DNA from 3 places in the Aerococcus urinae genome. Region 3 is predicted to be linked to each of the others. Evidence: riboswitches for the same ligand, from Rfam matches in the RefSeq annotation. Region 3 holds a riboswitch; each other region holds the start of a gene.
What was found. Region 3 has a riboswitch for thiamine pyrophosphate ahead of thiT (energy-coupled thiamine transporter ThiT). Riboswitches for the same ligand answer to the same signal wherever they lie in the genome.
Positions count from the first base shown of each region.

Region 1: another riboswitch for thiamine pyrophosphate. It lies ahead of AWM73_RS00160 (hydroxyethylthiazole kinase); the one in region 3 lies ahead of thiT (energy-coupled thiamine transporter ThiT).
Region 2: another riboswitch for thiamine pyrophosphate. It lies ahead of thiW (energy coupling factor transporter S component ThiW); the one in region 3 lies ahead of thiT (energy-coupled thiamine transporter ThiT).

Region 1 covers NZ_CP014161.1:23,721-27,956, reverse strand. Annotated here, with positions in the region: gene thiD (bifunctional hydroxymethylpyrimidine kinase/phosphomethylpyrimidine kinase) at 195-1,643, opposite strand; gene AWM73_RS00160 (hydroxyethylthiazole kinase) at 1,630-2,469, opposite strand; TPP riboswitch at 2,627-2,725, opposite strand; gene apf (aggregation-promoting factor) at 3,117-3,815, opposite strand; gene nadC (carboxylating nicotinate-nucleotide diphosphorylase) at 4,131-4,236, opposite strand, start outside.
Region 2 covers NZ_CP014161.1:868,362-872,597, forward strand. Annotated here, with positions in the region: gene AWM73_RS04045 (ABC transporter substrate-binding protein) at 1-573, shown strand, start outside; gene AWM73_RS04050 (PTS transporter subunit IIC) at 952-2,001, shown strand; TPP riboswitch at 2,120-2,214, shown strand; gene thiW (energy coupling factor transporter S component ThiW) at 2,240-2,779, shown strand; gene hpt (hypoxanthine phosphoribosyltransferase) at 2,892-3,428, shown strand; gene AWM73_RS04065 (AzlC family ABC transporter permease) at 3,618-4,236, shown strand, end outside.
Region 3 covers NZ_CP014161.1:417,280-421,515, reverse strand. Annotated here, with positions in the region: gene AWM73_RS01890 (Crp/Fnr family transcriptional regulator) at 1-17, opposite strand, end outside; gene AWM73_RS01885 (cation:proton antiporter) at 105-1,361, opposite strand; gene thiT (energy-coupled thiamine transporter ThiT) at 1,686-2,252, opposite strand; TPP riboswitch at 2,303-2,402, opposite strand; gene pyrR (bifunctional pyr operon transcriptional regulator/uracil phosphoribosyltransferase PyrR) at 2,401-2,934, opposite strand; gene AWM73_RS01870 (alpha/beta hydrolase) at 3,090-3,917, shown strand; gene AWM73_RS01865 (iron-sulfur cluster biosynthesis family protein) at 4,022-4,236, shown strand, end outside.

The DNA of each region.
Region 1 (4,236 bases), 390 kb from region 3:
ATATGTGTTTATTTTCACAATGTTAGATAAAGATATCCTTTTTTAAAAACAGATAGACCCTTTTCTAAATATAAAAAAAAGGCCATGACAAGCTATCATGACCCTTATCGGTGTACAGATACTCTTCCCTTAGTGGTTCTAGCCTGGAAGGGTTTAAAGACTAAAAACTATTGGCTAAGGGAAGCTAAAGCAAATTAATGGTCACTAGGGTAATAAGTCAAGAGGCCAAAGCCATGGTTCAAGGGCCCACTCCCCTGACCTAGATCTAATTGATCTTTAAGAGCTAGGCTGAGATAAGTTTTGGCCCGGGCGATGGCAGTGACTAAGTCATCACCCTTGGCTAGGTTGCTGGCAATGGCACTGGATAGCGTACAGCCGGTGCCATGGGTATTGGGGTTATCGACCCGGTCGCCTTGGAACCAGTGGACTTCGCCAACAGGAGTCACCAGGACATCGTTAGCATCATTAACCCGGTGCCCACCCTTACAGAGGACCGCGACTTGGTAGGTCTGGCTAATTTTTTTAGCGGCCGCTTCCATATCCTTTGCCGAATGGATTTCTTGTCCCGCTAAGACCTGGCTTTCAGGAATATTGGGCGTAATTAAGCTGGCTAGGGGAAATACCTGGTCTGCTAAGACTTGAACTGCTTGGTCTTGGATCAAGTTCGATCCACTAGTGGCTACCATAACGGGGTCTACCACAATGTTTTTAGCTTGGTAGTTTTTGAGGGCCTTAGCAATTTCTTCCACTAAGTCCACCTGGGAAACCATGCCAATCTTGACAGCAGCCGGGGGAATATCCTCAAAGACCGCTTGGAGTTGGCTAGCCAAGGCCTCTGGACTGAGGTCATAGACCCCGGTCACACCCCTAGTATTTTGGGCGGTCACTGAAGTAATAGCACTCATGCCAAAGACTCCATTGGCCTGCATGGTCTTGAGGTCCGCTTGAATACCCGCTCCCCCACTGGAATCTGAGCCGGCAATGGTGAGGACGGCTTGGAGCTTAAAAAGCTTTTCAGCAGCTTTACGGATGGCTTGAGTCGCTTGGTAGGGGGCTTCCGCCTTAAATAAGGCGGAAATCAGAGCCACCCCAGCCAGACCCTGGTCACGTAAATTAGCCATATTATCTAAATTAATCCCGCCAATGCCTACGATAGGAATATTGACCCCTTGGGCAATCGCTCTCAGGGTAGTCAGACTAGTTCCTTGGGCATTGGCCTTAGACTGGGTCGGATAGAGGGCGCCAACTCCCAAATAGTCTGCACCAGCTGCTTGGGCTTTTAGGGCGGCCTCCAAACTCTTAGCCGAAGCCCCGATGATCTTATCAGGACCTAGCAGTTGTCTAGCCTGGTCGACTGGCAGGTCATCTGCTCCGACGTGGAGGCCATCAGCATCCACCGCCAAGGCCAGCTCATAGTCATCATCAATAATAAAGGGGACACCTGCATCTTGGCAGAGCGCTTTGATTGTTTTGGTCAGATCCAGCTTTTCCTCCTGGTCTTTAAAGGGATGGTCCTTCAGACGTAATTGTAAGATCGTGGCCCCGCCCGTTAAGACCTCCTTGACTTGCCGGATTAATTCATCATGGTCAAAGCGGTCGGGGGTAATAGCATAGACCAATAAATCATTTTTATTGAATGGCATACTTGGCTCTCCTTTCTAATTCTTTGGCCTCTAATAAGAAGACCTGGTCAATGACTCGGTTGGAATAAGTAGCATTGCCCTCATAAGGCTGGAGCACTTGGGCAGCGATTTCTCCCGCCACCCCATAGCTAACCATGGCCGCCGTCGTCAGGTAAAAAAGATCTTCTCCCGGATTACCAGCTAAAAAGCTGGCTAAGACGCCGCTTAACTGGCAACCTGATCCCGTATAAGAAGCCATCCAGGGGTGACCATTTTCAATGACTGCCAGCCGTTCGCCATCAGTTACTAAGTCAATCGGGCCTGACATGGCTAGGATAATCCCTTTTTCTAGGGCATAAGCTTTAAAGGCCGGGGCAAAATCAGCCAGGTTAGCCAAGGTCACCTCGTCTCCAGGCCCCAAGTCGACCCCTGATCCTTGGCTTCTTTCAAAGAGGAGGCTACGAATTTCCGAAGCATTCCCCTTTACCGCAGTCACTAGACCTTGGTCAATCAGATCTTGGCAGAGCTTTAATTTAGACGGCATAGCTGCAACTCCCACTGGGTCTAAGACCACGGGATGCTGATCATTTTTCGCTGTGGCAGCGAGGTCTAATAATTCCTGGTTAGGCCTAGGGCTAGCGGCATTTATGAGCAAGAGGTCAGCCGTCTTGACCACATCCTGACTATTAGGTAGGTTATCGGTCATTACGGGACGCCCGCCACTGGCTAGGATCACATTGGCTACATCATGGATGGTGACATAATTATTCAAGACTTGGACCAGCGGGGCCTTGGCCTTGATCTGCTGACTATATTTGGCAAAGGGAATGGTTGTTTTTTTAGGCATTTACTCATCTCTCTTATTCTGTTCAGACTGCATATTTTACCTGCAGGTCTTTTATTTCTAGACAGAAAAAAAGTCCTGCAAAGTATACTCCACTGATTGTACTTTGCAGGACTTCTTATCGTTAGGCTTTACCAAAGCTTGGCTATACCGTACAACGATATTTGAATTCTCACATCCCTACGCAAGTTTTAACTTTCTCAGGTTCAAAGAGTCCAGGTTTCCACCTATCTCAGCAAAAGCACCTCTTGTGAGTACTTTCTAACTATAGCAGAAACCGCTTACCTATTCAAGGCTGACCACTTAGGCCCCCTTTAAAAGCTAAGATAAATAAAAAACTCCAGCCCAGGGAGCCGGAGTTGATTGAGGAGTCTGGGACAAAAGTCTCACACTCTTTTGAAACGTGTTCCAAAAGTCAGCCCTGACGTCCACTTCACGAACTATGTGCGATAGGCTTTCGCCTATCTTCCATAGTTTGTTCCAGTGGTTCAGGGCTCCTTTGACTTTTGTCACACTCTTTTGAAACGTGTTCCAAGCGCAGAGCAAGCGTCCGCTTCAGAAAAAGGCGCTAAATTCTCTTTGAGAATTTAAACGCCTTTTTCTTCCAGCGGTCTTGCTCTTTGACGCGATTGTCACACTCTTTTTCTATCTTAGTACCAACCGTTAGCGTTCCAGAATGCTAGAGCGTTGTCCCATGAACCGTAACGACCGGCTACGTATTGGTCAGCCACACGTTCTTGGTTAGCTGGGGAGTAGTCACCATTTAAGTAAGAAGCGCTTAATTGGTAACGTCCGATGTATTGGCCGTTAGTTGCTGAGTATGAACCACCAGATTCACGTTGAGCAATGATTTCTTTAGCGGATGAAGAAGAACCAGTGTAAGCGCTTTGTGCTGGAGCTGGTGCAGGTGCAGGTGCTGGAGCAGCAGCTGGTGCAGCTTGAACAGTTGCAGGTGCTTGGTAGGTTTGACCAGCAGTTTCATCGACGGTGTAAACTTGAGCTGCTTGACCTTGTTTTTCTACTTCAACTTCATTAACCTTACCTGATTGGTCAGATTTGAAGGTTAATTTAGTTCCTGGGAAGATTAAGTTAGCATTTTCGATGTTGTTGATTTCAGCTAGTTCTTTGGTGTTCACGTCTGCTGCTTGAGCAATAGCGTTTAAGGTGTCACCAGATTTAATGACATAAACTTTTTCGTTGTCATCTAATTTTTGGAAGTCAGCTTTGATTTCTTCAACTGAACGTGCTTGCCATTCAGCTGCGTGTGCTTCAGTCGTTTCCCCAGCAGCAAAACTTACTAAGGCTGATAAAGCGATTGAGGTACCTACTAAAACTTTCTTCATATTCATGTGTAATAAAAATCCTTTCTTATGTGCAAAGTTCATTCTTTTTTCTATTTAATATGATTAAGCATCTTAATCATTCAGATTCATTTTTATCTCTCAACGAGGTCTTTCCCTCGTCGACATGAAATATACTATCATGGCTTCCAGACGAAGAAAAGGGATTTTCTGACTTGTTAAGGCCCTTTAATTACTTTGACATTTTAAAAGGATTTTCTGAAACATTTCTGTCGCCTTGTAACCTTGCTGTAACAAAAGTCAAGACCAAGCTTTATTTATTGGTTTTAGACATCAAGGATTTCTGCCTCAGGAGGTCCAGTCCTATTCGCTAACTTTCAGATGTTTGAGGGACAAATCTAAGATTCCAGCCGAATGGGTAATGGCCCCACTAGAGATATAGTCAATGGCTAGGTCCTTATAATCTGTG
Region 2 (4,236 bases), 450 kb from region 3:
AAGGAAAAACCAGGTAAAAATATGACCGGCACGAGTAACTTGACCCCTGTTGGAGATGTGGTTAATTTATTATTAAAGGCTGATCCAAGTATAAAAACAATTGGTATCTTGTATAATTCAAGTGAAATGAACGCGCAAGTTCAATATGAACAAGCCAAGGAATATATTGAGTCCAAGGGCTTAAAAGTCGAAAGTATGACAGTGACGTCAACTAACGATGTGCAACAAGCGACTAAAATCTTAGCTGAAAAAGTTGATGGCATCTACCTTCCAACAGATAACACCATTGCTAATACCATTCAAACCATTGGAAAGGTCCTAATGGAAACTAAGACGCCGTCAGTAGCCGCTTTCGATGCCGCTATCGAAGGGTCTCTATGTGCCTATGGGGTAGACTACTATAAATTAGGTCAACAAACTGGAAATATGGCTGTTGATATCCTTAAAGGAGATAAAAAACCTGCGGACATTCCAGTAGAAATGTCTAAGGACATGGTCATTAAGGTAAACGATGAAATGGCTGCTGCCTTGGGAATGGACAGTGAGGAATTGAAGGCGCGTTTAAAAGGATAGTGAATAAAATTATTTAGAACAAATGAAAGATAAATAGCCAGACTAGAGGAATTTAGAAGAGGTCAAGAAGAGAAGAAAGTCAAAGCAATGTTAAAAGGTCTGACCTGCCGCAAACGACCAGGTAGCTTAAAAATCCTTGTAAAAGAGACCAGTCGGGTGACCTAGCGTATCGCTTTCTTATGTAAGAAGTATTGGCCTATATCTATAAGAACTGTAGCATGTGAATTAGGGCAGCCCAGAGCTGCCTTTTTAATGTTAACTAATAATATAAAAATAAATAATCTTTTTATATATTCAGGCATTTGTTGAAAATTTCAAGATTTTATCATGTTTTCATGATAAGATGTTAAAAATACTTTAAAGAAAGAAGGTTAATTAATGCAGAATTTAAAAATTAAGGATATTTTTAACCAAGTTTTAAATGGGGCGTCAACTGGTATTGTTATTGGTTTAATTCCTAGTGCTATACTGGGCGCTTTGACCCGATCTTGGCTCAGTTCACCCGGAATTTTGGCTGACTTTGCCGGCTCAATCCAGGCCTTTCAATTTGCTGTTCCCTTTTTAGTGGGACTCTTTGCTGCCTTGCAATTAAATATGAAAGGCATGGAGATTGCTGCTATGGCAGGAGCTGCGTTTTTAGGAAGTGGGGCAGCTCGCTTAGTTGATGGCGCTTGGGCGCTCAAGGGAACAGGAGACTTAATAAACACGATTATTACCGTATTTATTGCTGCTATTTTCATTAAACTTTATAACAATCGCTGGCAAAGTCTCAATATTGTGATTCTTCCTTTATTGGGTGGAATTTTACCTGGTTTTATCGGTCGCTTAATCCTACCTCTGGTTAGTCAACTGACTTTACTTTTAGGCCAGGGGATTGCTCATCTTACAAAGATCCAACCATTAATTATGGCAATATTAATCGCTATTGCCTTTGCCATTATCATCGTTACGCCTCTATCCAGTGTTGCTATCGCTTACGCGGTATCCATTAGTGGTCTAGCGGCTGGTGCAGCTAACTTAGGGATTGTAGCTGTTGTATTTACATTTCTCTATGCCTCTTCACGAGTTAACAGTAATGGGATTACTTTTTCATTATTATTTGCTGGGCCAAAATTATTTATGGCCAATTACTTACAAAACCTAAAAATGACCTTGCCTATTGTGATTAATGCAGGGGTAGTTGGTTTCTTTGGTTATTTATTTAATATTCAGGGGACAACAGAATCAGCGGGCTTTGGTATCACTGGTTTATCCGGACCAATCAACGCCTATTACTTTATGGATGGTAATGCATTGGTTAATATTCTAGTTCTCTGCCTTACCTACGTAGTAGTGCCTTTGGCGATTTCTATTATTACCCATCAGACTTTTACCCGTATGGGGATTTATGATGAGAGCATTTATATTTACCATGCACCAGAACATTAAAAAGCCCTAGCAATAAAAGACAATCGTTTTAAGAAATGCCTTTATTGAGTCGCTTTTAAAAAATAGTTGAAAAGGCTTGTTTAATTTTTATTTATGACATATGATGAGTAAGTAAAATACTATTAATTAGGGGAGCCACGGCTGAGAGGATTTATATCGACCCTTTAACCTGATCAAGGTAATGCTTGCGTAGGTAGTCTTTTTTTGTGCTCTCCTTTATCTTTTAGGAGGGAATTTTATGAATAGGAAATCAAGTCCATTGATTTTAGTAACGGTAGCAATGTTTGTGGCCATTGGGGTGGTTATTTCTCCGATCTTTCGAGTAGAGGGCTTTGCCCCTACCGCCCACTTTGTTAATGTGGTTTGTTCGGTTTTATTGGGCCCTTGGTATAGTTTGTTAAATGCAATTCTGACTGCAATTATCCGGATGAGTCTTTTTTCGGTACCTCCGTTAGCGCTCACTGGCCAAGTTTTTGGTGCTGTGCTTTCGGGAATACTATATCGTCTCTTTAATGGCTCTATCCTTGCTTGTGTGCTTGGTGAAATTATCGGCACAGGGATAATCGGGGCCATTGCTTCCTATCCAGTAATGGCACTTCTATTGGGAAAAACAGGGATTACTTGGCTCTTCTATGTGCCTAGTTTTCTAGTTGCCACAATTATTGGTGGTGTCTTAGCTTATTTCTTCTTAGTCACCTTACGTCAAACCGGTTTGCTTTATAAAATGCAAAAACGCCTAGGGATCAATGTTTATGATTCTTCTAAGAAAAAGGCTTAAATTAGCCACAGTTAAAGCTAAAGTACTCAACTTTTTCTGCGCCTTTAACTTTTATCTGTTATTATAAGATCACAAGAGTGAATAAGAGATTAGAGAATTAGGAGCTTTTTTAATGGATAATTTAATGGAAGAAATACTTATTCCCCAAGCGGAATTATTAAAACGTATCGAAGAATTAGCCAAGGATATTGCCCAAGAGTATCAGGATAAGAATCCTTTACTGGTTTGTGTCTTAAAGGGGGGCATGCCCTTTATGGCTGATTTAATGAAACAAATGGATATCCTTCTTGAAATTGACTTTATGGATGTTTCTAGTTACGGCGATGCCTTTGAATCCAGTGGCGAAGTAAAAATAATAAAGGATTTATCGGTCCCTGCAAAAGGGCGTCATATATTATTTGTTGAAGATATCGTAGATACCGGGAGAACCTTAAGCTATCTGTATAAGGTCTTAAAATCCCGCCAGGCAGCTTCCATAAAAACTGTTTCTTTATTGGATAAACCGAGTCGACGCAAAAAGGATTTTCAAGCAGATTGGATCGGCTTTGAAATTCCGGATAAGTTTGTGGTCGGTTATGGTCTAGACTATAAGGGCCAATTGAGAAACTATCCTAATATAGCTGTTTTAAAAGAAGAGGTCTATTCTTAACTATATATTTCTACTTAATAATGTGAACTGGGAATTTGTCCCAGTTTTTTCTTATTGGCTAAATAAGCTAAAGCTATCAGGACTGATTGAAAAAGATCATGACTGGATAAGTTATCTGTGATTTATTTTCTCTTATAACTATATTATCCTGTAAGATAGAATCAATTAATATAGAAAAGAGGTCTGGAAATGAAAGAAGCGCTTAAGTTTGCCTTCCCCAAAACCATCCCGATTATGATGGGGTACTTATTCTTGTCACTATCTTTTGGTTTATTAGCGACAAGTTCAGGCATTCACCCCTTATTAACCCTCTTAATGAGCCTAATTATTTATGGGGGCTCGATTCAATTTGCCGGTATTAATGTCTTGTTGGGAGCCTATGATCCCTTTGCCGCTTTTATGCTAGCTGTTATGGTGAATGCGAGACACATGTTTTATGGCATTACCCTGTTAGAAAGTTATCAGTCCCTAGGGTGGAAAAAATACTATAGCATTTTTGCTTTGTCTGATGAAACTTTCTCGCTGACAGCTTCGGTTAATGTTCCCGATCATATTGATAAGTCTTGGGTCTACTTTTTGATCAGTTTACTCGACCAGCTTTACTGGATTGTTGGAACAGTTCTGGGGATTTTCTTAGGGAATTTTATCAGTTTCAGCTTAAGAGGAATTGAGTTTATTTTAACGGCATTATTTATAAGTATTTTTGTCGACCAATGGCAGCAAAGTGCTAACCATAGACCACAAATTATTGCTCTAGCCACTGGAATAATTTGTTTATTGATTGTTGGGCCCAACAGCTTCTTGATTC
Region 3 (4,236 bases):
ATAAATGATGTTGACATTTTCCCATCCCCCTGTGTCTTTCAATATGGTTGGTTTGCTCCTTTTATTTTAATACAAGTTGAGTCATGTCCGCTTCGTTTCATCACTTAGCTAGGCAGTAAGTCTTCTTGCCTTGCCAATTTTTCTTTCTCCTTGCCCGCTTCGCCGAGTTTTCGATAAACCATGCCGGCTAGGGGGAGAGAAATAATTTCAATGATTAGGGCAGCGGCTGAAATTGTGATCTGTAAGAGATTAGCTAACTCAGGGTAAACCCCCATCAAATTATAGGCAGCAATCCCAGCAAACATAATCGAGACCCCCGAGTGAGGCATCATAATGATTCCCATATACTTTTCAACGACCTTGGGGGCATGACTGATTTTGGCACCCAGATAACAACCCAAGTATTTGCCTAAAGCCCTAATCAAGATATAGGCCACCATTAGCATGCCACCGTCAAATAGGGCTGCTGGATTCAGGTGAATCGATAGGTTGACAATGAAAATCATTAAGGCATAAGAGTGAACTGGGCCGAGATCCATTTGCAAGCTCGGTACTTTCTCAGGATCCACCACGTTCATAAAGGCGCATGAGCCCGCGATCCCGGCTAATAAGGACATCATCTGAGTTTCAGTGAAGACATGCCAGTTCAAATAATTATCTAAGGCATAAATGACTAGCATGGAGAACAAATAGATAAGGAAGCTTTGCTGTTTGGAAGCGCCTTTTCCTACTAATTTCCCTGCGACCAGTCCGATTACCCCACCCAAGAGAATCGGAGCTAAGATCATAATCAGTAATGAGCCCAAGACGGAAGTGGAACTTTCGTTTAAGACCGCTCCAATAATCGATACTAGGGGGAAGAAGACAATGTTAACCATCACTGAGTTAAAAGCCGTCATCGATGGCACTGAATCAGATAAGGGGCCGGAACAATCATACTGTTCCACCACTGAGACTGGAGGTGCCGGTGCAGTCGCAATAGCGATCCCCCCAAAGAGTAAGGCAGCAATGATGGGTAGACCTAAGAGGTGAAGAATAAGGGCAAAAGATCCCGTCACCACTGCAAAGGTTACCACCAGGTCAGATATTCCCATGGCGAAGACTTTACTGATGGAATCCTTGATGTCACGGTAAACTAACTTATAGCCCACCATCGACCCCACTAGAATTTGCATAAGTACCATCAGTGATTGATAGACCTTGGTTGAAATTAGTTCAGGGCTTAAAAGGTTTAGCCCGTGCTCTCCGAGAAACATGGCCACAATCAACCAACCAATGATGGCTGGGAATTTGATTTTCTTAGCCAGTTCTCCGGCAAAATAAGCAATAAGCATTGCCAGTAAGAAACGAAGAACAAACACATTGAACACTCCTTTCCAATATTTTTCTTAAATCCTCTATTACTTATTGGTCGTTATAGCCTTCTCACTTTGGGTAAAAAATATAGTTCATAACTTCACATACTTAACTAAAAAAAGAGAGAAAGCTTTCAGCTAGGCTTTAACTTTAGTTATCCTTTTCACAAAATATTATAGCAAACGCTTTCTTATTAAAGTGTTTGCGCGCCAACAATTCCATAAAATCTTTCTTTTTGTCAAAAAATCAGTCTCAGTCAATAAAAAGACGCCCTCTCAAAGGACGTCTCAGAACAATAATTCCATCTAAGCAATTGTTAAAATTGCTCTTTAATCTTCTGGATTTAAGAGCCTGGGGGCATTATTAAATAATAAAGCCACCACTAAAGCCCCTACTAGCCAGGTAAAGAAACCGGTAGGTACATTGACAATGGTCGTATACCACCAAGCATTCATCCCTTCTGGGGCATAAGAAGACCAGAAGGCATAGCCGGCATACCAATGGATAAAGTATTGGGCCACCATCCCAATAAAGGTCGCTGAAAAGATACCGATCCAAAGCCCTTTTTTATCTCCTTCTAGCCCTGCTTTCTTGACCCGACTAGCTAAGAGTCCCGTTAAGCCTGCTAACATAAAGGCGAAGAAGTATTCAAGGAAAACTTGGAAAGGGGTTAGAATGGTGGCTTGACCAGTGATTAATTGCAAAAGCCCAAACAGGAAACCGGCAGCAAAACCGCTCTTTATCCCACGTCTTAAAGAGATCAAATAAATGGGAATAACCCCTAAGTTTACCCCAATACCTACTCCATTGGTGGTCGGTAATAGACCTAATAAATAAGCCAAGACCGCTACCATAGCAACTTCTAATAAAACTCTTACTTGTTTACTTTGTCCCATAATTATAAAGTCCTTTCCTAGCAAAAAACAGGTAAGAGAAAATGCCTCTTACCTGTTTTTGTGCACTTTCTTCCGCTAGTATTACCTAGTCTCAAGTTCAAAGGGTCTGTAAAATACATCTCAGCCATAAAGGCTCCCCTAGTAGCAACTATTTAATTATATATACTGCATCCTTACTGTCGAGTTCCCGCATCTTCACCCGAATTTTCTCTTGCCGGGAAGTGGGAATGTTTTTACCAACAATATCAGCACGAATCGGTAATTCCCGGTGGCCCCGGTCAATAAGTGTGACTAAAGAGATCTTGCTTGGACGCCCATGATCCATCAAGGCATCCATCGTCGCCCGAATGGTCCGACCAGTCATGAGGACATCATCACAGATAAAGATGTGTTTACCATTCACATCAAAGTCCAACTGGGATAAGTCTTTGACCAACTGATCCTTTTCCTGGTCGAGGTCATCACGGTAAGCACGAACATCCAATTCCCCATAAAAGACATCAGCCTCTTCTAACTGGTTGATGCGGTCCTTAATCCGGTTAGCAATAATTGCTCCGCGGGTTTTAATCCCTACGATGGCTAAATTAGCGGTACCATGGTTGCGCTCCAAAATCTCATAGCTCATTCGCGTTAAGGCGCGCTTCATTTCTGCTTCGTTGAGAAGCTCGACTTCTGTTGCCAAGGCATCTCCCCCTTATCCTTTATTCTACACATCATTGTAGCGAAATATTGTGAAGTCTGCAATTATTTCTTAACCTTGAGCACCTTCAGGGGGATTGCGCTTGCTTAATCCCCCTGGGTCAAGTATGCTAGTAGCACATTAAGCGGAGGTAAATCATGTTCAATGCCGATTATTATTATCTAAAAATGAAAACCCACTACTTAAGCTTGCCCTATTCCGGCAAGAAGCGGCGGGTGCGAGTCCTACTCCCTAAAAATTACCAGCAGGAATCCGCGTCCTATCCAGTTGTTTACATGCATGACGGACAAAATGTCTTTTATAGTAAGGAGTCCTTCCTAGGCTATTCCTGGAAGGTCATCCCTACCCTCAAGCGTAATCCCGATTTAGCCAAGATGATTGTGGTCGGGATCGACAATGACCCTCAAACTCGCTCGGATGATTATAATGCTTGGAGCTTTGAAAATCCTAGTGACCCTAAGGCAAGGCCCTTGGGGGGTTTAGGCAATGATTTTAGTGACTTCATTATGAAGGTGGTTAAACCCTTTATCGACCAGACCTATCGGACTAAAACCGATAAAAACCATACGGCCATGATTGGGTCTTCTTTTGGGGCCAATATTACCGCCTATATGGGAATTAAGTATGCCGATCAGATTGGCCGCTTGGGGATTTTTTCCCTAGCCCAATGGATCGTTCAAGAACCCTTTGATCGCTATCTCAAGTCACAAAGCTTAGACCCCGAGCAAAAAATCTACCTCCAAGTCGGCAGCAAAGAAGGCGATGATACCGATCGTCTCTTTATCCAAGGCAATATGGCCCAAGCCTATATCGACGCTTCCCTCCACTACCAAGCTTTGCTTATCGCAGGAGGGATTCCAGTAGAAAATATTGACTTCAACATCTATGTGGATGAAGAGCATAATGAATATTACTGGGCCAAACACCTCCCCGACTGTCTCCGTTTTCTCAGTAGCGACTGGTGAAGTATGAAAACGTTTTAAAAATTATTTTTAGGCTTTTCCGACTAAACTGCTCACGAATTCTGATATAATCATCCTTATAAGAGTTGTTGTGAGGAGGATATGCCATGAAGTTATTTTTCACCCAGAAAGCCATACAACAGTTACAAAACTTAGATCGTTTCCATAATATTTGCCTAACAACCTCCGATGAAACAGGTCATACCAGCCACAGAGCCTATCGGAGTTTGGTCTTACAAACCAATGCGCCTACTTTTGAAAACTTTGATGAGGTCCTTGAAACGCATATCGGTCAAATCCATGTCACAACACAGGCCCTCAG